One region of the Bacteroides sp. AM16-24 genome, then DNA from elsewhere that is predicted to be linked to it. Evidence: riboswitches for the same ligand, from Rfam matches in the RefSeq annotation. Region 1 holds a riboswitch; each other region holds the start of a gene.
What was found. A riboswitch is a leader RNA that binds a small molecule or an ion and turns the genes downstream of it on or off. The one in region 1 is predicted to bind cobalamin.
Positions count from the first base shown of each region.

Region 1 (8,324 bases):
TGACTCTTGGAGCCGATAACGGTGAAAGCGTACAGATTCTCTCAGGTGTAAAAGCAGGAGACCGCGTGGTAACCGAAGGAGCTTATCAAGTGAAACTGGCAAGCGCTACAAATGCAATACCGGCACACAGTCACGAACACTAAAAAAACAGTGGTAAGTGATGAAGTTATAGAGTGATAAAGCAACTTCACCCTATCACATTATCACATTAACACTCTAACACTTTAATCAACATGTTAAACAAGATTATACATTTCTCACTTCATAACCGCATCCTGGTGCTTGTGGCCTCGGTGTTGTTACTGATAGGCGGAACTTACACCGCCATGCACACGGAAGTGGACGTATTTCCAGATCTCAATGCGCCTACGGTTGTCATCATGACTGAGGCAAACGGTATGGCGGCAGAAGAAGTGGAACAACTCGTCACATTTCCTGTTGAAACAGCAGTGAACGGTGCAACAGGTGTGCGCCGCGTGCGTTCTTCATCTACCAATGGATTCTCAGTAGTATGGGTAGAATTCGATTGGGATACGGATATTTATCTGGCCCGACAGATTGTAAGCGAGAAGCTGGCTGTTGTAAGCGAAAGCTTACCTACCGGGGTAGGTAAACCGACACTGGGTCCACAATCATCCATTCTGGGCGAGATGCTGATTATCGGTCTGACTGCCGACTCTACCTCTATGCTTGACCTGCGTACAATAGCTGACTGGACCATCCGTCCGCGCTTACTCTCTACAGGCGGTGTGGCACAGGTAGCGGTACTGGGTGGTGATATAAAGGAATATCAGATACAATTAGATCCGGAACGGATGCGGCATTACGGTGTTACGCTGAATGAAATCATGACCGTAACCCGTGAAATGAATCTGAATGCAAACGGTGGCGTGCTATATGAATATGGCAATGAATACATTGTACGTGGAGTACTTTCTACCGATCGGGTAGATCAACTGGCACGTGCCGTGGTACGTGGTGGAACCACTTCAGGCAGTGCTCCTATTCTGTTGGAAGATATTGCAGACGTACACATTGGAGCAAAATTACCCAAACTGGGTACAGCATCTGAACGGGGTAAAGCTGCCGTATTGTTGACTGTAACCAAGCAGCCGGCCACCAGCACGCTGGAATTAACGGATAAACTGGAAGCATCCCTGAAAGATTTACAGAAAAATCTGCCACCGGATGTAAAAGTCAGCACAGACATTTTCCGCCAAAGCCGCTTTATCGAAAGCTCTATCGGAAACGTACAGAAATCCTTGTTCGAAGGAGGTATCTTCGTGGTGATTGTACTATTCCTGTTCCTTGCAAATGTACGCACAACAGTGATCTCATTGGTTACACTACCACTTTCATTGATTACTTCACTGGTGACGCTGCATTATATGGGATTCACAATCAACACAATGAGTCTCGGTGGTCTTGCCATCGCTATCGGTTCGTTAGTGGATGACGCCATTGTGGACGTGGAAAACGTATATAAGCGACTCCACGAAAACAAGTTGAAACCTGTGGAAGAACGACTTTCCATATTGGACGTGGTATTCAACGCATCGAAAGAAGTACGTATGCCTATCCTGAACTCTACGCTGATTATCGTAGTTAGTTTCGTGCCGTTATTCTTCCTCACAGGTATGGAAGGCCGCATGCTGGTTCCGCTGGGTATTGCGTTCATTGTAGCATTGGCTGCTTCTACGGTAGTGGCACTGACGGTTACACCGGTACTTTGCTCTTATCTTTTGGGAAAAGACAAGAAGAAGGAAGAGAAAGAAAGCAGCGACTCGTATGTAGCACGTAAAATGAAACAATGGTATGGCGCTGCACTGGCTTTCGTACTGGGACATAAGAAGATCGTATTGGGCAGTACTATTGGTTTGTTCGTAGTAGCCTTAGTATGTTTCTTCACATTGGGCCGTTCATTCCTGCCACCTTTCAACGAAGGTTCGTTTACGATCAACATATCTTCTTTGCCGGGTATCTCGTTGGAAGAAAGTGACAAGATGGGGCATCGTGCAGAGGAATTGCTACTCAGTATTCCTGAAATACAAACCGTTGCCCGCAAGACCGGACGTGCCGAACTGGACGAACATGCACTTGGAGTGAATGTTTCCGAAATAGAGGCTCCGTTCGAATTGAAAGATCGTTCACGTAGCGAAATGGTTGCTGAAGTACGCGAGAAATTGGGCACCATCGTAGGAGCGAACATAGAAATCGGGCAACCTATCAGTCATCGTATCGATGCTATGCTTAGCGGTACGAAAGCAAACATTGCTATTAAACTGTTCGGTGATGACCTGAACCGTATGTTTACTTTGGGTAATGAAATCAAAAGTGCCATCCAAGATATTCCTGGTATTGCCGACTTGAATGTGGAGCAACAGATAGAACGTCCTCAGCTTATCATTTCGCCCAAGCGGGAAATGTTGGCTAAGTTTGGTATCTCATTACCGGAATTCTCTGAGTTCGTGAATGTCTGCCTTGCAGGCGAAACCGTATCACAGGTTTACGAGAAAGGCAAAAGTTTTGACCTTACCGTACGTGTACGTGATGATCTTCGCGACGAAATGGAAAAGATACGCAACTTGATGATAGATACCAGCGACGGAAAGAAAATACCGTTGAACTACATCGCCGAAGTGCGTTCTGCAATGGGGCCGAATACTATCAGCCGCGAGAACGTAAAACGTAAAATTGTGATCTCTGCCAATGTTGCCGACCGTGACTTGCGCAGTGTGGTGAATGATATTCAGGCTCGCGTGGACAAGGACATCAAATTGCCGGAAGGATATCACCTTGAATACGGCGGTCAGTTTGAGAGCGAACAGGCAGCAAGCCGCACCTTATTACTCACATCGCTGATGAGTATTGCAGTGATCTTCTTACTACTTTATCATGAATTCCGCAGTGTGAAGGAAAGTGCGATTATTCTTATCAACCTGCCGCTTGCATTGATTGGCGGTGTATTTGCTTTGTTGATGACAACGGGAGAAGTGAGTATTCCGGCTATTATCGGTTTTATTTCACTGTTCGGTATTGCTACCCGAAACGGTATGTTGTTGATCAGCCACTACAACCACTTGCAACGGGAAGAAGGACTGAATGTGTATGACAGTGTAATCCGCGGTTCAATGGACCGTTTGAATCCAATTCTGATGACCGCGTTGTCTTCTGCTCTTGCACTTATTCCGTTGGCACTGGGAGGTGATTTGCCGGGTAATGAAATCCAAAGTCCGATGGCAAAAGTTATACTTGGCGGTCTTTTAACTTCCACGTTCCTGAACGGTTTCATCATTCCGATTGTTTATCTGATGATGCACCGGAAACCGGCGAATTAACATCCATATAACTATTAACAATATCAAATAATGAAACGAATTCTTATATTTAGTTTTATCACTTTTTTCCTATATGCGGGGATGCGTGCCCAATCGATTGGCATAGACGAAGTGCTGCACCGCATTGAAGCGAACAATAAGGAGTTGCAGGCTAATGCGCAACTTATCACTTCACAGAAATTGGAAAACAAGTCGGAAAACAATTTGCCTGATCCCACTCTCTCGTATGCCCATTTGTGGGGTTCGGAAGATAAGAGCGAGACGATAGGTGAACTTGTTGTTTCCCAAAGCTTTGATTTCCCTACTTTATATGCTACACGCGGAAAAGTAAATCGACTCAAAACCGGTGCGCTTGATGCACAGTCTGCTGCTTTCCGTCAACAATTGTTGTTGCAAGCCAAGGAGCTTTGTTTCGATATCATCATGTTACAGCATCAGCAAGTGATTCTGGATGAACGCATGAAACAGGCTGAGGAACTCTCCACATACTACAAGAAACGTCTGGAAACAGGTGATGCCAATGTATTGGAAACAAACAAAATCAATCTGGAATTACTGAATGTACGTACAGAGTTCCGCGCCAATCAGACTGCGCTTGATAATGCCTGGAAATCTCTCCTTGCACTCAACGGAGACCAGTCTTTGCAAGACAATGAACTGAGCAGTTTCCGTTCCATCAATGATTATCCGTTGCCGCTTCTTCCTAACAACTATGAACAGTTACGTTCGGAAGTGTTGGCAGCTGATCAGACTTTGCTGTCATTGAGCAGTGAAAGTGCTGCTGCCCGCAAACAGATTTCTGCAAGTAAGCAAGGCTGGTTGCCAAAATTGGAACTGGGATATCGCCGTAATACTGAGTCCGGTACTCCGTTCAATGGAGTTGTAGTGGGCTTTTCTTTCCCACTGTTTGAAAACCGCAATAAGGTGAAGATAGCCAAAGCACAATCTCTGAATCTCGACTATCAGAAAGAGAACGCTACTTTTCAAGCTGAGGCGACCTTAGCAAAACTGTATAGTGAGGCGCAATCATTGCAAACCTCCATACAGGAATATAGGGAAGCATTCAGTTCACAACAAGATCTTGCATTACTGAAACAAGCCCTTACCGGTGGACAGATCAGCGTGATAGAGTATTTTGTAGAAGTTTCTGTGATTTATCAAAGTAAACAGAATCTGCTTCAATTGGAAAATCAGTATCAGAAGGTAATGGCACAGATATATAAGAGTAAACTATAAGAATATATTCTTATTATATTTATAAAGAAAGCGAAGAACCAACTCCGGCAATTGAAGGAGTTGATTCTTCGCTTTCTTTATAAATAGCATAACAAATCACAGTTTCGTAATTTTCCCCATAAATAGAATTGCTCCCGTACTCTTTTCCTTAATCACGAAAGCAAAAGGACGGTCTACATAGAAAGAAATAGGAGTAGATGGTCCAACGGAAGTTTCAAACATTCCACCAACTGTAACAGCTGCTGCTTCAGTACCTTCCTCATCTACATTTACATAAGTAAATTGCTGCAAAAGACCAATATACAACTCGGCAGCCGACATTTTTGAGAAATCAGCCTTATAACCATCAAAGGCATCCTTCATCCCCATAGCAACCATATCTTCTATGAGCATCTTGTTATACTCCACTTTAAAACGGGGAAGTTTAACCTGCAATTGCCTGCTCGACAAAGCTGCATTCCATTCCTTCCAGTTTTCATAAGTCAATTCGGACAAACTCTCATCCAAAGTCTTATCCACGGCAGGCAATAAGAGCACCATACTGAAAGCTTCGTTGCCATACGGCAATTCTGCGATAGAGAATGCTGAGTTCTGGACATAATTAAACGTTTCTGTCTGATTCATCATATTCACTTTCTGCTCAGCACCATCAGAATTAGTAAAATTTTCCTGGCGAGTATCCGATTTTTGGAATTGACTCTTCCAAATGCCTTTGAAGTAGAGTGCGTTAATCAAATACATACGCGCATCTTCCGGTATTCTCTGTATAACCTCTTTTATACAATTATTCGTCTGCTCAGCGCACCACCGGTTAATCACATCCTTCGCTGTGGGAGATGTGAAATCAAGTTCCTGTACCTGGGCATCATACATCTTCTTATTCACATCCACAAAAGAATCGTAAACTTTAAAACCTTGTTTTACCCAAATAGAATTGGCGATTCCTAATTGAGTGGTATTATCTAAATCCAATAAAGCTGAAGTTAATTTTTGATTATAATTATTCAGATCATCAAGAGAGAAAGAATCGGCAGGAAATCCCAATACGTCCTGCATTTCAGTAAGCGTATTGCCCGAAGCTCCGTTAGTAATCATTGATAAGCAAAATGATGCACTCAATGGAGACACAAAGACATTCGGCTTTTCCTTTTCGGTACTGCACACCTGATCGAAGAAACGGAAAGCAAAGTCTGTACCTTTGTCCATTAAAGCTTGTTCCGCACGGGTGAGATTGATGTCTTGACGTGGTTTAGGTTCCGGTTGAGGAGGAGTCTCATCATTTTGACAAGCTGCAAGGATACTGAGTAGGCTTAGCGCAGCAATAGTTTTCTTTAGCATAAGCATTATAGTATTAGTTTTCTATTAAGTTACTCTGTTAGAATAAATGCATAAATTTATAAAATACTGCACCACATTACAAATTAAACATAAATCTTTCTTATCTTTGCTCCCGGTTTTGTTGGAGTATGCCTTTCGGTATACTCCATGAAAAGGGAATTGGGTGTGACTCCCAAACAGTCCCGCTGCTGTGATCTCCTATTGCAGGATTTGCCAATCACCTGTGCCACTGCCAATATTCGTATGGTGGGAAGGCGGTAAATCCGGAGTAAGTCAGAAGACCTGCAAAACCGATCATTTCTTATGCCTTCGAGGAAAGGGCATGAGGTGTATCTATTTTTATAGCTTTCTATATATGATAAAAGATAATCTATGTCGGTACATCTGGCTACGGTTTTATTTGTTTTGCTTTGTATGTTGGCTTTGCGCCAGCCTGCAAGCACAACAGGTGGGAGACTCCATTACAGGAAAAGTACATGCAATTCCGGAAGTGGGGATAAAAGGTCGGCGTGTACCACCGGCTCTCTCAGCAACCGCCCCGCTCCAACAGATGAAGAAAACTGATATGGAACGTTTGGGAGTATCGGATGTGGCCGATGCAGTTCGCCATTTCTCGGGAGTCAGCGTTAAGGATTATGGTGGAGTTGGTGGATTAAAGACTGTTTCTGTACGCAGTTTGGGAGCGCAACATACAGCAGTCAGCTATGACGGAGTGACTGTCAGTGATTGTCAGTCAGGGCAGGTAGATATCTCCCGTTTTTCGTTAGACAATGTTTCTGAACTGGCACTCAGCATTGGGCAGAGTGATAATATTTACCAGACAGCAAAGATGTTTGCCTCTGCCGGTGCTTTAAGTATCGAAACCGCACGTCCGGACTTTAGTGACAGACCTTTCCGGTTGCTTGCAAATATGAAAACCGGTTCTTACGGGCTTGCTAATCCTTCTTTATTTTATGCTCAAAAATTAAGTAACCGTTTCAGTCTTTCTGCCCATGCTGATTATTTACGAGCAGACGGCAATTATCCTTTCAAAATGTGGAATGGGAATAAACTGATTGACTCCAAACGAAACAATAGTGATATAGAGACTTATCGGGCAGAATTAAATTTGTTTGTAACTCTGAATGAGAAACAGGATTTGAAAGCCAAAGTTTATCTCTTTGATTCGGAAAGAGGGTTACCCGGCGGAGTAATTTATGACAATCCGTATGCTGCCGAAAGACTATATGACCGTAATTACTTCGGCCAATTGAAGTATGAGAATCGGTTCTCTGAGAAATGGAAACTACAAGCAAGTGGAAAATTTAACTTCAGCTGGAACCGGGACTATAATAATGAATCTTCCGGTATTACAGACAATCGTTTCCGCCAGACTGAGACTTACTTATCCGCTACCCTATGGAACGAACCGGTGAAAGGGTTATCTTTCTCATTAGCACAGGATTTCGCCTATAACTATTTGTCAACGACTTTACAGAACAATCAATATCCGGAACGTTTCACCTATTTAACAGCAATAGCCACACACTATAAAAGCAACCGATTTTCTGCTACCGCTTCCCTGCTGAATACTTATATTACAGAGAATGTACGGACAGGAAAAGCTGCTGCAGACCGTAAACGCCTTTCCCCCGCTGTCAGTCTGTCGTGGAAACCATTTGATTTTGGTCTACGTTTCAGAGCTTCATACAAAGATATCTTCCGTACACCGACATTCAATGATTTGTATTATCTGGTAATTGGCAACCATAATTTAAAGCCTGAAGTTACCCGGCAATTCAATGTAGGTACAACGTGGAGTTCTACTTCATTGGAATTTATCGACTATCTAAGCCTTTCAGTAGATGCTTATTATAATCGGGTGAAAGATAAAATTGTGGCAGTACCCACTATGTTTATCTGGAAGATGATGAATTTAGGTAAAGTCGAAACCATTGGTACGGATATTAACCTGGCAATTGAAAAAGAATTAGCAGAACATTATAAGTTATATCTCACAGGAACTTACAACTTCATGCAAGCGGAAGATATTACTGACCGTAATTCTAAAATATGGCGGAATCAGATTATATATACTCCGAAGCATTCAGGTTCAGGAAGTCTGACTTTTGAGAATCCGTATGTCAACCTGACTTATAACATATTGTACGCTTCGGAACGCTATTCAATTGCCCAGAACATTCCGGAAAATCGTATTAAATCTTACACTGACCACAGTATATCACTCTCGCATACCTTTAAATGGAAGAAGCAGTCACTACGCATACAGCTGGATGCCTTGAACCTAAGTGATAAGAACTACGAAATAGTCCGCTTCTACCCGATGCCCGGACGCAATTACAAAGTAACAATCAACTATAAATTATAAACTAAAAACAAAAACTATGAAGAAGTATTGGTATAAAACCGCCA
Region 1 is NZ_QRKI01000015.1:109,713-118,036, reverse strand. Features, by position in the region: gene DW182_RS16680 (efflux RND transporter periplasmic adaptor subunit) at 1-143, shown strand, start outside; gene DW182_RS16675 (efflux RND transporter permease subunit) at 234-3,338, shown strand; gene DW182_RS16670 (TolC family protein) at 3,369-4,574, shown strand; gene DW182_RS16665 (serpin family protein) at 4,671-5,912, opposite strand; cobalamin riboswitch at 6,014-6,217, shown strand; gene DW182_RS16660 (TonB-dependent siderophore receptor) at 6,268-8,280, shown strand; gene DW182_RS16655 (DUF5074 domain-containing protein) at 8,297-8,324, shown strand, end outside.

Region 2 (8,324 bases), on a different contig from region 1:
GGTTAATACTCTTGTTTATTATTTCTTCACGGAGATGGTGAATGTTTTTGCAGGCTTAAATGCCGGAATGTTGTGTTCCGGAATGATAATCGTAGTATTCTTGGAGATGTTACGAGCAGTTTTCTGTGCTCTTTTCTTCACTACGAAGCTACCAAACCCGCGGAGGTAAACATTTTCATCTTTCGATAAAGATGCCTTTACTGTGTCCATGAACGCTTCAACCGTAGTAAGCACTGTTACTTTGTCAATCCCGGTGTTCTTTGTAATTTCGTTTACAATATCAGCTTTAGTCATTTTTCTTTAAAAAAAATATTATTACTATAGTTTCCTAATTTTTTGGACTGCAAATATATAGCTTTTTACGCTCTCTAAAAAATATATTCTGGACAATTTTCTAAAAAAGTCTTTTGATTAAGGTTTGTTAGGGGGAAAAAGAGCTAATTTTGTGTCGTTGAAAGGGCTACACCCTTTTGTACAAAGGGTGTAGCCCTGAATAGCAAGGGGTGTAGCCATCCGGGGCGAAAGGTGTAGCCCTTTTTGTGTTTTTATAACTATCTGTAATAGAGATGAATATATTCAGTGAGAAATTGATAGTCTGGTATGCCGAAAACAAGCGCGAATTGCCTTGGCGGGATACCACCGACCCTTATATTATATGGATTTCGGAGATTATCCTGCAACAGACCCGGGTCGTGCAAGGTTATGATTATTTTTTGCGTTTTATCCATCGTTTTCCTAATGTGACAGCCTTGGCCAAAGCACCGGAAGATGAGGTGATGAAATGCTGGCAAGGACTGGGGTATTACTCCCGTGCGCGCAATCTGCATGCGGCGGCAAAAAGCATGAATGGTGTTTTTCCGACTACTTATGAAGGGGTGCGTGCGCTGAAGGGGGTAGGGGACTATACTGCTGCGGCTATCTGTTCATTTGCCTACGGTATGCCTTATGCTGTGGTGGATGGGAATGTCTATCGTGTGCTTTCGCGCTATTTCGGCATCGATACGCCGGTGGACAGTACGGAAGGTAAGAAGCTGTTTGCTGCTTTGGCAGACGAGATGATGGATAAATCGCAGCCTGCCGTTTACAATCAGGCGATAATGGATTTCGGTGCCATACAGTGTACACCGCAATCGCCGAATTGCCTGTTTTGCCCTTTGGCGGATAGTTGTTCCGCCCTGAAGGAGGATACGATAACGAAGTTGCCCGTAAAACAGCATAAGACGAAAACCACCAATCGTTATTTTAACTATATATATGTACGTGTGGGCGCGTGTACCTATTTACATAAGCGGACAGGGGATGATATCTGGAAAAATCTTTTCGAATTTCCGCTGGTAGAAACAGAAGCGCCTGTGACGGAAGAAGAGTTTCGTGAATTGCCGCAGGTACGTGCACTTTTTGCAGACGGGGAAGCTTCGGGACTGCGCTTAATCAGTGGAAATGTGAAGCATGTGCTCTCCCACAGGGTGATTTATGCCAATTTCTATGAAGTTATCTTACCGGAAAATTCCACTTCTTTTTCTGCCTTCCAGCGGGTGAAAACAGAGGATTTGGAGCAATATGCAGTCTCTCGCCTGGTGCATGCCTTTCTGGAGAAATATCTATAAAAGTTGCGCTAACTCTTGCATTGTGTGATTATTCTGTTTAATTTTGGCAGCAAATTCAAATAAAAAGAAAAAAGGCTTATGTCAGTAAATAAAGTAATATTGATTGGAAATGTAGGTAGAGACCCTGAAGTAAGATACCTTGATTCCGGTATCGCTGTGGCTTCTTTGCCTTTGGCTACTACAGACCGTGCATACACATTGGCTAACGGTACGCAGGTACCCGAACGGACGGAATGGCACAATCTGGTACTTTGGCGCGGACTGGCAGAAACAGCCGAAAAATATGTGCATAAAGGGGATAAACTTTATGTGGAAGGCAAAATCCGTACCCGTTCATACGATGATCAGACTGGTGCAAAGCGCTATGTTACGGAAATCTTTGTGGACTCTATGGAGATGCTGAGCCCCAGAGGAACTGTTGCACCGGGTGCTGCCGCTCCGCAACCGGGGATGTCACAAGGTGCTCCCGCACAACCCATGGCACAATCGCAGGCAACCCCTGCACAAGATAATACAACGGACGATTTACCGTTCTAATTGTTTAACTAAAACCAAGATCTTTGGACCCAGACGCTTATTTATGCCAATTGGCAGATGTTTTTAATGGTATATCCGTACATAGCCCTACTATTTCGGCAATTATCGCCATTGTGTTGGCAGGTTTGCTGTTGCTCGTATCAGGCTTTGCCTCAGCTTCAGAAATAGCCTTTTTCTCTCTTTCTCCATCCGACCTGAGTGCCATTGATGAGAAGAAACACCCATCGGATGAGAAAATTAGTAAACTTTTGGAGGATACGGAAAGGTTGCTGGCAACCATTCTGATAACAAATAATTTTGTGAATGTGACTATCATCATGCTCTGCAACTTCTTCTTCATGAGTGTGTTTGAGTTTCATTCTCCTATTGCGGAATTTCTGATACTGACCGTCATCCTGACTTTCCTTCTGCTTCTTTTCGGCGAAATCATGCCGAAGATTTATTCAGCACAGAAGACGTTGGCTTTCTGTCGTTTTTCCGCTCCGGGTATATGGATGTTTCGTTCCCTCTTTTATCCGGTAGCTTCTATGCTGGTACGTTCCACTTCGTTCCTGAATAAGCATTTTGCCCGTAAAAACCATAATATTTCGGTAGACGAACTTTCCCATGCCCTTGAATTGACGGATAAGGAGGAACTGAAAGAAGAGAATAATATTCTGGAAGGTATCATTCGTTTTGGCGGTGAAACGGCGAAGGAGGTGATGACTTCCCGTCTGGACGTAGTCGATCTGGATATTCGTACGCCTTTCAAGGATGTATTGCAATGTATTATAGAAAATGCTTATTCCCGCATCCCTATTTATTCCGAGAACCGGGATAATATCAAAGGTATCTTATATATCAAGGACTTGTTGCCCCATTTGAATAAGGTAGACTTCCGTTGGCAATCGCTGATACGTCCGGCCTATTTTGTTCCGGAAACTAAGATGATTGACGATTTGTTGCGTGATTTTCAGGCCAATAAGATTCATATAGCTATTGTGGTTGATGAATTTGGCGGTACGTCGGGAATTGTGACGATGGAGGATATCATCGAGGAGATAGTCGGGGAGATTCACGACGAATATGATGACGAAGAACGTACGTATGCAGTGTTGAACGATCATACGTGGGTGTTTGAAGCCAAAACGCAGTTGACGGACTTTTATAAGATTACGAAGGTGGATGAGGAAGTCTTTGATGAGGTGGCGGGTGATTCCGATACGCTTGCAGGATTATTGCTGGAGCTGAAAGGCGAGTTTCCGGCCCTGCATGAAAAGGTTACTTACGACCACTATGAGTTTGAAGTCTTGGAGATGGATAACCGCCGTATTCTTAAAGTGAAGTTCACCATCAATACTCCTCCGTCGGATTCCGATAAGAAAGATTGATTTATAAAATAATATGCCTCTTTTCATACAACATACGTATCCTTCCTATAAGTGGGGAGTCTGGAAGATGGACGAAACGCTGGATGAACTGTTGAATATGCTTCCGCAACAGGAAACATACCTGGAAGGGTTGCAGCGTTTCTCTGCTGAACATCGCCGTTTGGAGTGGCTGTCGGTTCGTGTGTTGCTGTTCACTCTATTGGGAGAGGAAAAGGAAATTGCTTACTATCCCAGCGGGAAGCCGTATCTGGCAGATAAATCTGCATCTATCAGTATTTCTCATACGCGTGGATATGTATCGGTGATTATCGGTGAAGCTGGTAAGGAAGTGGGCATTGATATAGAGCAATACGGTGAACGGGTGCATAAGGTGGCGCATAAATATATGCGTGCTGATGAATCCCTTTCTTCGTATCAGGGAACGGATACCTGGGCGTTGTTGCTCCATTGGTCGGCCAAAGAAGTGATGTTCAAGTGCATGAATACGGCGGAGGTTGATTTCCATGAACATCTCCGTATTTTCCCTTTTACGGTTGCTGAAAAAGGAGCTTTCTCAGCTGAAGAGTACAGAACGCCGGAGCAGCGTAAATTTGAGATCCGATATCTCCTGCATCCGGACTTTGTGCTGACCTGGCAAGTCGATTAATTTTAAAAACATGATACTATGAAACTACAACGCTATTTCTGTCTTCTTCTTTTTGGCTTGCCTCTGTTGGTTTATGCACAGTCGAATAAGACTGTTACGGTAAGTTATGAACGGTCTGCCAAGGGGGAAGTGACTTTCTATTCCGAAACTCAGTCGCATACGCCTTATACGGTATCTATGACTTTTTCCCGGTTGAGTAATACGACTTCCACCGAGGGGGAGATTTATGATGCCGTCATTCATTATGGCAAAACACGGCTGTTGACTTTGCGTCCGTCTACGGAAAATGTTCCGATTGGATTCTCCTATCGCTATACCTATAGAAAAGGAAATAACCGTTTGAAGGCAGATACTAATTTTGTATACCTTTTCCCTTTAGCGCCTGGTAAGGTGGTTCGGGTTAACCGGATGGTGTCTTTAGAGAAATTCTTTGGGAAGGAAGGAGAGAAACGAATTACGGGACTTGGTTTTTCTACTACTGCCGGTGATACCATTTTTGCTTCCCGTGGCGGACTTGTGACCGAGGTTGTTGATAATGCCGCTTCCACTTCTGAAAATACATCGTTTCATGCAACGGAAAATTATCTGGAAGTTTTCCATAAGGACGGAACTTTTGCCCGTTATAAATTATTCCAGAATGGAGGGATCTTTGTTTCTCCGGGTGAAGAGGTGATTCCGGGACAGCCGCTTGGCATCATTGGCGGAGAGAACTACAAGCAGGGTTCCCATTTGCGTTTCAGTATTTATTGTCCCGATCAGCCGGATTACTCGTATGTACCTGATTTTTGTCTTTCTCAGGAGGAAGTAGGCAAGCCTGAACCTCGTGTGATGTATAAGTCCTGGCACCCTGTCGCGATTGTTGTGCGGGAGATGAGTAAGAAGGAGAAGAAGAAATTTCTGTCAAAGGAATGAACTGTTGACAAAAAGATAGTAAAACTTTTGTTTAATCCTGTATAAATGCTTATATTCGACCCGTGGAAGATTTTCTACGGGTCTTTTTGTTAACTAAATGTCAAAATAATAAGCAAGCACTATGGAATTACCTTTTGCAGAGTCTTGGAAAATTAAAATGGTGGAACCCATTCGGAAGAGTACCCGCCAGGAACGTGAGCAGTGGCTGAAAGAAGCCCATTACAATGTGTTCCAGCTGAAATCCGAGCAAGTATATATCGATTTGATAACCGACTCCGGTACGGGAGCAATGAGCGATCGCCAATGGGCAGCGATGATGTTGGGCGACGAAAGTTATGCAGGTGCTTCCTCCTTCTTCAACCTGAAAGAAGTGATCACCCGTCTGACTGGTTTTGAATATGTCATTCCCACTCATCAGGGACGTGCAGCCGAGAATGTGCTTTTCTCTTACCTGGTACATGAGGGAGATATTGTTCCGGGTAACTCTCACTTTGATACCACCAAGGGGCATATCGAGGGCCGGAAGGCCATTGCTTTGGATTGCACCATCGATGAAGCGAAAAATACTCAGTTGGAAATACCTTTTAAAGGCAATGTCGATCCTGTGAAATTGGAAAAAGCATTGCAGGAGCATGCTGACCGTATACCGTTTATCATCGTTACCATTACGAACAACACGGCCGGCGGACAGCCCGTATCCATGCAGAACCTTCGTGAAGTCCGTGCTCTTGCGGATAAGTATCATAAACCTGTATTATTTGACTCCGCACGTTTTGCGGAAAATGCTTACTTCATCAAAATGCGTGAAGATGGCTATAGCGGTAAAACAATCAAGGAAATTACGAAAGAGATGTTCGAACTGGCAGATGGTATGACTATGAGTGCCAAGAAGGATGGTATCGTCAATATGGGAGGCTTCATTGCTACACGAAAAAAAGATTGGTACGAAGGTGCCAAAGGCTTTTGCGTGCAATATGAAGGGTATCTTACTTACGGTGGTATGAATGGTCGTGACATGAATGCACTTGCCACAGGACTGGATGAGAATACGGAATTTGATAATCTGGAAACCCGCATCCGTCAGGTAGAATATCTGGCAAAGAAGTTGGATGAATACGGTATTCCTTATCAGCGTCCAGCAGGTGGACATGCCATTTTTGTGGATGCAACGAAGGTACTGACGCATGTGCCGAAGAATGAATTCCCGGCACAGACTCTAACGGTTGAATTGTATCTTGAAGCCGGTATCAGAGGATGTGAAATCGGTTATATCCTGGCAGACCGTGATCCGGTTACTCGTGAGAACCGTTTTACCGGGCTGGATTTATTGCGTCTTGCTATTCCCCGTCGCGTATATACGGATAATCACATGAATGTGATAGCAGTAGCGTTGAAGAATGTTTTCGACCGTCGTGAAAGTATTACTAATGGAGTCCGTATTACTTGGGAGGCTCCCCTGATGCGTCATTTCACTGTTCAATTGGAACGTACATAACTACTTTCTTTTTCATAATACAAATGAGGTTACCCGGATTCATATATTGAAGGGGTAACCTCATTTCTTTTATTTATCTTCTTTCTCGTTATTCATTCTGTAACTTAATGCTCCTGACGGGCATTTCTTGATTTGAGCGATCAATTCTTCCGTCGTTGCATTTTCAGCCGTTATCCACGGTTTTTCTTTCGGATGATATACATTCGGAAGGGTCTTGGTACAAATGCCTGCATGTTGGCACAGGCCGGGTTGCCAGATGATGGTCACTTCCCCGTTCGTATATTCTTTCTTTATATTCATAACTATTTATTATTGAATGTGAATACCTTTCATTACAAATCTTTTCCATTCGGGATGTTTGTGAATGTATCCCGCTACAAACGGGCAGAGAGGTACTAATCTAAGTCCTTGTTTTTCTATATCTTTTAATGCTTTTTCTACTAACTGGCTGCCGATGCCTTTACCACCCAGTTGAGTGGGTACTTCGGTGTGTGTCAGGTAAATCTCCCCATTCGTTGATTTTATATACTCAATCTTTGGAGTATATTGATCGACATGGAACTCATATTGGTGACGTTCTTCATTGTCGATCAGTTTATAATCTGCTTCCATAACTCTTCGTATTGATTGTTTACTGTATGTATAACACGCGGATGATGAAATTTGTTTTGGGAAAGTTACAGAATAAAATGTCCGGGCGAAATCCCTTCGACCGGACACCATTCAAATAAACTTGGCAGAGTTTATTGTTCCTTACTTTCTTTGAAGCCGAGTGGATGAATGAAATGAGGGGACGATTTGCCCGTTTCATTTAGACTCAACGCTTTTTCCTCGAAAGCAGTGATAAAAACAGTGCATGGCAGGTCTTCTGACTTGTTTCTGTTGCCAGGCGCCTTCCCGGAAGCGGACTTCCAGTGGCTATTGGTAGTTTGCCTGCAACCTATCATGAAACTTACAGCAGCGGGACTGTTCAGGACTTGCACCTGATTCCCTTTTAATTACCGTCTCTGAACAAAGACAGTAAACCAATGCATCGCAAAGATAAGGAAAAAAGTGATTAGTGCAAACCGTTTCTTACTTTTCCTTTGCCAGGGTGAATACGAATTCTAATCCGCCCCCCTGGTTGTTCTTGGCCGAAATGGTACCTCCATGGATGATTACCGAGTTCTTTACGATAGCCAATCCCAATCCTGTACCGCCCAGTTTGCGTGAGCGTCCTTTATCTACCCGGTAGAAGCGTTCGAATAAGCGGTTCAGATGTTCGGGAGAGACGCCCACGCCGGTATCGGCAAAACTAAAGTAGTAGAAGTTCTCGTCCTCGCGGAAACAGCTGATGTTGATGCGTATATCCGTGCCTGCATAAGCAATGGCATTGTCCATCAGGTTGCGGAAAATGGAGTATAGCAGGGAGTAATTTCCCCGTAGTTGTATCTTCGGTTTTAGGGAGTTGACTACGGTGATATGCTTTTCTTCCAGTTCCAGGGATACCTCGTTTACGATATTGCCTACCAACAGGCTGATGTCTACTTTCTCCATGTCGATCATGTTGGCGGCTTCGTCCATACGCGTTAATACGGAGATGTCGCGTAGCAGTCGGCTTAACCGGTTGCTTTGGGCATAACATCGCTCTATGAATGTCTGCATCTTCTCCCGGGAGATGTTTTCATTGTTGACGATGGTTTCCAAATAGCCCTGTATACTGCTGACCGGGGTTTTCAGTTCATGTGCGATGTTCTGCGTCAACTGGCGTTTCAGGC
Region 2 is NZ_QRKI01000001.1:304,453-312,776, forward strand. Features, by position in the region: gene DW182_RS01170 (HU family DNA-binding protein) at 19-294, opposite strand; gene mutY (A/G-specific adenine glycosylase) at 567-1,607, shown strand; gene DW182_RS01180 (single-stranded DNA-binding protein) at 1,686-2,144, shown strand; gene DW182_RS01185 (gliding motility-associated protein GldE) at 2,168-3,514, shown strand; gene DW182_RS01190 (4'-phosphopantetheinyl transferase superfamily protein) at 3,528-4,160, shown strand; gene DW182_RS01195 (M23 family metallopeptidase) at 4,179-5,072, shown strand; gene DW182_RS01200 (tryptophanase) at 5,194-6,567, shown strand; gene DW182_RS01205 ((4Fe-4S)-binding protein) at 6,637-6,867, opposite strand; gene DW182_RS01210 (GNAT family N-acetyltransferase) at 6,877-7,179, opposite strand; cobalamin riboswitch at 7,408-7,612, opposite strand; gene DW182_RS01220 (cell wall metabolism sensor histidine kinase WalK) at 7,642-8,324, opposite strand, start outside.
Region 2: it holds a riboswitch for cobalamin, as region 1 does, so the genes downstream of both, DW182_RS01210 (GNAT family N-acetyltransferase) here and DW182_RS16660 (TonB-dependent siderophore receptor) in region 1, are expected to answer to the same signal.

Region 3 (8,324 bases), on a different contig from region 1:
CGCAAGGTGCAGCCGGATGATATCATCATTATTATGTCGTATGCCTTGATGGACTTTGAAGAAGCCAAGTCGTTCAAGCCGTCGGTGATTTTTCCTGATCCGGCAACGAATAAAGTGGTGAAATAAATTTTTATAAAAAACAAAAACGGAAGCCCCGCTTGCACATTCAAGTTGCAAGCGGGGCTTCCGTTTTATTCTGGAGTGTATGAGAAACCGTTACTCAAGGGGCTTCCGATTTGAAATGATATTGCTTGTTTTGCTTGAAGACAAGCAATGCTTTGGGTGATAACATTGCTTGTCTTCGAGCATAACATAGCTTGTTTTATTGATGCAGGTGGTAGAGGGAGTCGTTCAGTGTATATACTTTCAGGGTTTGTCCCAGCATTAGTTTCCCTGTTTTGCTTAAGTCTTTACCCGGATTATCTTTACTTCCATATCCTTTCAGTATAGGGCGTATCGTTGAGTAGACAAAGGGAGACAAGAGACCGTTTTTAGTATGAAACAGCCCGTCATGATAAAAGACGGCATGGATGATTTCATTGTACCCGTTGACGATAACGATTACGCTGTTGTCCGGAAAGCTCACGTCTTTCACTTTCTTATAATGGCAGGGATAATCGGCTGTATGTTTAAGAAAGTGTTCGAAGAAAGCGGCCAACTCTTCTTTTTTGCTGAAATTCGTGTTGCGGGTAATGACAGGATCCGGGCAAATGCCATGGGTGCGGAAGAATGCATCCAGGGCATAGAAAAAGCATGCTTGCGGACAGTTCATTAAAGTATCTTGAGGGCTCTTCATCCGTTTCATGGAGTCGGTAAGTGCAGAAATTTCCTTTTCGGACAGCCCCTCGACATCGGCGGCAAAGCGAGTATAGGGAGGAAGTTGGCTTTCCACTTCCAGAACACGGATTTTCTTTTTTTGTTTATTATCGTTTCTGTAGTAGAATCGTGTGTCGGGAAGCCGGGCATAACTTAAAGTGTCATTACCCCATATTGCCAGAAAAACAGGGTAGTTGCCTTTTGGCGTCCGCCAATCAGCGGGTTGGATGGTATCAAGATGATTGATGAGTGAATCGGTGTAATTGCCGTTGCCGAAAGGTATCATTCCCGAGCTTGATACCAAGTCAGAATCCAGTATCCAGTGTGAATCTTGTATCCCTTTTTGTAACTCACTGATGTAGGATACTCTGATCTCGGGGTATGCTTTTTGCGCCAGGCAATTCCCGCAAAGAAAAATAAAGAACAGACAGCTCATTAGCTGAACTGCCTGTTTTTTAAGAATTTTATTCATAAGATTATCTTCTGTTCTATCTTTTCAACTGTTCGTTCATAGCAGCGGCAGCTTTTCGTCCGTCGCCCATGGCAAGGATAACGGTGGCACCGCCACGAACGATATCTCCTCCGGCGTAAATCATCGGGATGGACGATTGCATACTGTCATTCACGGCAATCGTTCCCTTACGTCCCAGTTCCAAGCCTTTGATAGATGAAGGTACAATCGGGTTGGGAGATACACCTACGCTGACGATGGCCAAGTCTATGTCAATCGTTTCCGTTGCTCCCGGGATGGGGACAGGACTACGGCGTCCGGATGCATCGGGTTCGCCAAGCTCCATTTTTTGCAGAATAACTTGTTTCACCTTTCCTTGTTCGTCGGCAATGTATTCTATCGGATTATGCAGCGTGAGGAACTCCACACCTTCTTCTTTGGCATGTTTTACCTCTTCGATACGCGCAGGCATTTCCTCTTCGGAGCGACGATAAATAATCATAGCACGTTCGGCCCCCAAACGACGTGCAGTACGTACTGAGTCCATAGCTGTGTTTCCGCCACCGATAACGGCTACGTTTTTACCGAAAGGCACCGGAGTATCAGAGTCTTCGCTTGCTGCATCCATCAGGTTGACACGCGTCAGGTATTCATTGGATGACAGAATATTGATGGAATTTTCTCCCGGAATATTCATAAAGTTAGGCAATCCGGCACCGGATGCCACGAATACACCTTTGAAACCTTCTTCTTCCAACTGTTCCACACTGATAGTCTTACCTATGATACAGTCTTTAATAAAGTTAACCCCCATCTTGGCAAGATTGTCAATCTCCACATCCACCACTTTGTTCGGCAGGCGGAATTCGGGGATACCATACTTCAGTACACCGCCTATCTCGTGAAGAGCTTCAAAGACAGTAACATCGTAACCATATTTAGCCATATCTCCGGCAAAAGAAAGTCCGGCAGGTCCGGAGCCAATGACGGCAATCTTAATACCATTCTTTTCTTTGATTTCCGGTACGGAGATTTGCCCGCTTTCACGTTCATAGTCAGCGGCAAATCGTTCCAGATAGCCGATAGCTACCGGCTTTTCTTTCATTTTCAGGTGGATACATTTTGACTCGCACTGTTTCTCCTGCGGGCAAACACGACCGCAAACAGCAGGCAGAGCACTGGTTTCTTTCAGTGTCTTGGCAGCTTCGAGTATTTCTCCGCGTTCAATGTTTTTGATGAAACGAGGAATATCAATACCTACGGGACAACCTTCCATGCAACCAGGATTTGCGCAATCGAGGCAACGCTTGGCTTCCGTCAGGGCTTGTTCCTCTGTCAGCCCCTGGTTTACTTCCTCTTTGCGACTATGCGAACGGTATTCTGGATCGAGTTCGTTCATTTCAACACGCGGAATAGCGGTGCGTTCTTTGGGTTTCATTGCCTTGCGAAGCTCCAGACGCCATGCGGCATTACGACTTTTCTCGTCTACTTCCTGTGCAGGTTCCGGCATAACTTTACAGGATTCACCTTCTTCAAGTTTGTGCATCTCCTCACGTTCGATGCTCTTGAAGGCACCCATACGCTTCAACATCTCGTCGAAGTCTACCTGATGACCATCAAATTCCGGTCCGTCTACACAAACGAATTTGGTCTTTCCGCCGATGGTGATGCGGCAAGCACCGCACATACCTGTACCATCCACCATGATTGTATTCAGCGAGACATCGGTCGGTATTTCATATTTTTTAGTCAGCAAGCAAACAAATTTCATCATGATGGCGGGGCCGATGGCAAAACATTTGTCCACTTTCTCCCGTTTAATGACTTCTTCAACGCCTTCGGTTACCAATCCTTTGCGTCCATAAGAGCCGTCGTCGGTCATAATGATGACCTCGTCTGCACTTTCACGCATTTCTTTTTCAAGGATAATCAGCTCTTTACTACGTCCGGCAAGTACGGCAATAACGCGGTTACCGGCAGCTTTCAAAGCCTGTACAATAGGGAGCATGGGAGCTACGCCTACACCACCACCTGCACAAACCACTGTTCCGAAGTTTTCAATATGAGTAGCTTGTCCCAACGGACCTACCACATCAGTGATATAATCGCCCTCATTCAGTTCGCAAAGGCGGGTAGAGGAGAGGCCTACTTCCTGTACTACCAAAGTGATAGTACCGCGTACGGCGTCAGCCGCTGCAATTGTCAATGGCATACGTTCACCTTTTTCGCCTACACGTACAATGACGAAGTGTCCTGCCTTACGTGAACGGGCTATTAAAGGTGCCTCAATCTCTAATTTAAAAACCTTTTCAGAAAAATGTTCTTTGCTAATGATTTTGTTCATTATCTATAAATTTTGTTGGTATAATTACGTAATTACTTTCAGATTGTTACGGATTACAAAGATACGGGTTATTTGGTAAAAACAAAGAAAGTTTCTTCTAAAAAGCTGTGTAACTGATGTGGGCGAACGATAATTCGCCCCTACCAGGCCATATCGACGTAATGGTATAAACGTCTGAGGTTACCTGTGTAAGAGCGAATTATGATTTACCCGCCAGAATAACGCAGTTATTTTTAGTCAATCATTTCAAAACCCGTATACGGCACCAGTGCCTTTGGAATACGGATGCCTTCCGGTGTCTGATTATTTTCCAGTAAAGCGGCAACGATGCGTGGTAATGCCAATGCAGATCCGTTCAATGTATGGCAAAGCTCTGTTTTCTTTTCTCCACTGCGGTAACGGCATTTCAAGCGATTAGCCTGATAAGTATCGAAGTTAGAAACGGAACTTACTTCCAGCCAACGTTTCTGTGCCTCTGAATAAACTTCGAAGTCGAAGCAGAGAGCAGCGGTAAAGCTCATATCACCGCCACACAGGCGAAGGATACGATAGGGTAATTCCAGTTTCTGCAGCAATCCTTCTACATGATCCAGCATCTCTTTGTGAGACTGTTTGGAATGTTCCGGCTTGTCAATGCGTACCAATTCTACTTTGGAAAATTCGTGCAGACGATTCAAACCGCGCACATCTTTACCGTAAGATCCGGCTTCGCGACGGAAACACTGCGTGTAAGCGCAGTTTTTGATAGGAAGTTGTTTCTCTTCCAGAATCACGTCGCGATAGATATTTGTTACAGGTACTTCAGCTGTTGGAATGAGATATAAATCGTCTACTTCGCAATGGTACATCTGTCCTTCCTTATCGGGCAACTGGCCTGTTCCGTAACCGGAAGCTGCATTTACCACTGTCGGAGGCATGATTTCCAGATAGCCAGCCTTGCGGGCTTCGTCCAGGAAGAAGTTGATCAGTGCGCGTTGCAACTGTGCACCTTTTCCTTTGTAAACCGGGAATCCGGCTCCTGTGATCTTTACGCCTAAGTCGAAGTCAATCAAATCATATTTCTTCGTCAGTTCCCAATGAGGTAGTGCATCTTTGGGAAGTTCGGTTTCCATGCCACCCATTTTCTCTACTACATTATCCTCGGCGCCCACACCTTCGGGTACTTCATCATAAGGTATATTAGGAATGGTGTAGAGCAGATTCTGCATATCTTCAGCAGCCTGGTCCATTTCGGCTTGCAGAGTCTTGTTAGTTTCTTTTAGCTCGGCTACACGACTTTTGGCAGTTTCAGCTTCCTCTTTTTTCCCTTCCTTTATCAGTTGTCCGATAGATTTGGAAATAGAGTTCACTTCAGAGAGGTTATTATCTAATACAGACTGTGTGCTACGTCTTTTGTCGTTAAAGGCAATTACTTGGTCTATTGTCTCTTTAGCATTTTTGAAATGCTTCTTTTCCAGTCCGCGGATCACCGCGTCGGTGTTTTCTGTAATTTGTTTGATGGTAAGCATATCTTGATACTTTGTTTTGATTAAAATCTTGATTTGAGAGCACAAAGATAAGTAAAAAACAAATAAGGTGTTGTTTTTGCTATAAAAAGAAAGGGATGCAATCCATTGGATTACATCCCTTTTCTTTATTTTTTATTCTGAAACTTACGCTTCTGCGCTTTCAGCGGGGATTACAGATACATAACGTCTGTCTTCCTTGGTTACTTTGAACTGTACAGTTCCGTCTACTAAAGCGAAAAGAGTGTGGTCTTTACCCATACCGATGTTGTTACCCGGGTGGAATTCAGTACCTCTTTGACGAACGATGATGTTACCAGCTTTGCAAACTTCGCCACCAAATATCTTAACGCCTAATCTCTTGCTCTGTGATTCGCGGCCGTTCTTAGAACTACCGACACCTTTTTTATGTGCCATTTCTTCTTACTGTTTTAAATTGATTAAGCTACTACTTCTGTGATTGTTAACTCTGTGAATTGTTGACGGTGACCGTTCAACTTGCGATGACCTTTTCTTCTTTTCTTGTGGAAAATGAGAACTTTGTCACCTTTTACCAGGCTTGATACAATTTGGCAAACTACTTTTGCACCTTCTACGGTGGGAGCACCTACGGTGATAGCACCTTCTTTGTCTACCAAAAGAACTTTGTCAAATTCTACTGTTGTACCGTTTTCTGCATTCTGGATGTGGTGTACAAACAGCTTTTTGCCAGCTTCTGCTTTAAATTGCTGACCGTTGATTTCTACAATTGCGTACATTTCTTATATATAATGTATAAGTTAGCTCCGTCGGGTGGTCTCTAATCACTTAGAAAGCACTTTGTCGAACCCGGTGCGGAATAATCGGGCACAAAAGTACTTCTTTTATTTGGAACAGGCAAACGTTTCTTCCTCTTTTTTTGAGGAATAGATTTGTGAAATCTGTCAGGAAGGGATTCTTGCAAGTCTGCTTCATACCAACTCCGTGTCAAAGCCGTACCAACTCCGTATCAAGTCCAAGCGTATAGATACGGAGAAGACACGGAGTAAATAAGACTCAGATATAATGAATATACGGGGCCTATTCATAAAGCCTTGAGTACTGAACCAAGCAAACTTATAAGAGAGAATAAAACATTAAATTCATTTTCTTTTTTTTTAGAATATTCTTCCTTGCATGATTTATAATGTCTATCTTTGCACTCGGATTTAAGAATCCGGCTTTCGGGTGCTTCGTGATATATCTTATCAAACGAGGTGAAAAGGGAATCAGGTGAAACTCCTGAACAGACCCACTGCTGTGAGCTTCATTAAACTTTTCGGATAAATTCTACACTTGTCCACTGTCCGTATAGGATGGGAAGGACTTCCGGAGAGGAAGCGAGTCAGAAGACCTGCCTGCAAAGTTTGCAATCTACAGTTTCGGGGGAAAAGGAACTTAAGAGATTCACATTGCTTCAACTCATATTGTTATAGATATGAGAGGTCATTGCTCTGACTTCGTACCTCGAAACATAACGGAAAATAATTGTGTGTATGCAGAAGAAACGCATTTTGAGGTTATGTTGTGCAGTGCTAATGGTATCATTATCCGCCTGCGAATATGAGGATGATTTTCCTGCCGGAGTGGGCGAGGGTAATATCGAAGCTATTGTTTTGAACGAGGGAAGAATAGGTACGAATATGGGAGCTATATCTGTATTGTACCGTAACGGGATGGTGAGTCCCGATGTCTTTCGTGTTGTGAATAACCGACCGTTAGGGGATGTAGCACAATCTATTACGATGATTAATGGGAAGTACTTCATCGCTTTGAACAATTCTAAGAAAATCGAGATTGTAAATTCCAAGACTTTCGAATCCGAAGGTACGATACTTTATACACAGGCAGGATTACCACGTCAGATTGTGGCTATATCGGATACTACTGCTATCGTTTCCGATCTTTTAAGTAACAATGTCTCCGGTGTTGATTTGCCCAGCCAGCTGGTACGGATTCGTACCGTGCCTCCTTATGGTACTCCCTTGGAATATATCGTTATCAGAAAATGGGTAGAATATATGGAAGTGTCTGAACATAAACTTTTGGGTATTACAGCAAAAGGGGTTTATGTGTTCGATCTGGACAATATTACTCTGGAAGGAAGCCGCATGATAGAAGAAGTCTATAATGAGGAAGTCACTAAAACCTGTAAATTGCTGAAAGACAAAAATGGCAAGATATGGGCTTTGATGAACGAACGTGATAAAGGCAAACTTACTGCTATCCTGTTAAAGTGTATTGATCCGCAGACGGAGAAGGTAGTGACTACTTACAGACTGCCTTTTGTCAGTAAGAATGAAGCCAAAGAAGGGGATGTAACCGGAACTATCAGCTATAACCGGACTGACATGGATGCTACTAAAACTCTGATCTATTTTAGTGTGCGAACCTGCAAACCGGGTCTTCCGAATGACTCACAACAAAGTATTTATACGTTGAATACGGATGATGGCACTTTTAAATTACATCGTCATGTACCTGGAGTAGATATGATGTATGGTTGTGGAGTAAGTCCGCAAGGGGAAGTGTATATCTGCGACTGCCTGGACTATTCGGCACAGCGTGGTTATATTCGTCATTATAAAGAGAGTGGAAATGTTGAAAGTTACCGTGTTGGTATTTATCCCAATCAGGTCTATTTCCCTGAATCATCCGAAGTTCAATAATCTAAGTTTATGAGAAAACTGTTTTTCCTGATAGTTGCCGCATGCCTGCTGGTGACTGATGCGATAGCTCAGAAAAAGGATACGATTGCCTATGGCCTGAATCTGGATGAGGTGCAGATTGTAGCCCGTCGGATACGTCATGCCAATGAAGCAAATGCCGGTGCAAAAGTGACGCATCTTGAGCCTGAATTGCTGCAAATCAATAAAACCCGTTCGTTTTCTGAGTTATTGACCGAAAATTCAGCTACCTACATTAAGAGCCTGGGCACGGGAGCATTATCTACAGCCTCTTTCCGTGGAGGAAGTGCTGCGCAAACCCGGGTCAACTGGAATGGAATCAATATCACGCCGCCGATGTCCGGAGTGTTTGACTTTTCGCAGTTCCCTGTTTTCTTTGCCGACAACGTGAACCTTTATTATGGAAGCAGTCATGTGAAGAGTGGTACCGGTGCTGTGGGTGGGAGTGTAAACATCTTCAATGATCCGGAGTGGGGAAAGGGAGTTACAGGTAAATTTTTTGG
Region 3 is NZ_QRKI01000018.1:64,968-73,291, forward strand. Features, by position in the region: gene panD (aspartate 1-decarboxylase) at 1-126, shown strand, start outside; gene DW182_RS18045 (hypothetical protein) at 323-1,288, opposite strand; gene DW182_RS18050 (bifunctional dihydroorotate dehydrogenase B NAD binding subunit/NADPH-dependent glutamate synthase) at 1,305-3,611, opposite strand; gene serS (serine--tRNA ligase) at 3,845-5,119, opposite strand; gene rpmA (50S ribosomal protein L27) at 5,264-5,533, opposite strand; gene rplU (50S ribosomal protein L21) at 5,557-5,874, opposite strand; cobalamin riboswitch at 6,304-6,511, shown strand; gene DW182_RS18070 (DUF5074 domain-containing protein) at 6,631-7,803, shown strand; gene DW182_RS18075 (TonB-dependent siderophore receptor) at 7,813-8,324, shown strand, end outside.
Region 3: it holds a riboswitch for cobalamin, as region 1 does, so the genes downstream of both, DW182_RS18070 (DUF5074 domain-containing protein) here and DW182_RS16660 (TonB-dependent siderophore receptor) in region 1, are expected to answer to the same signal.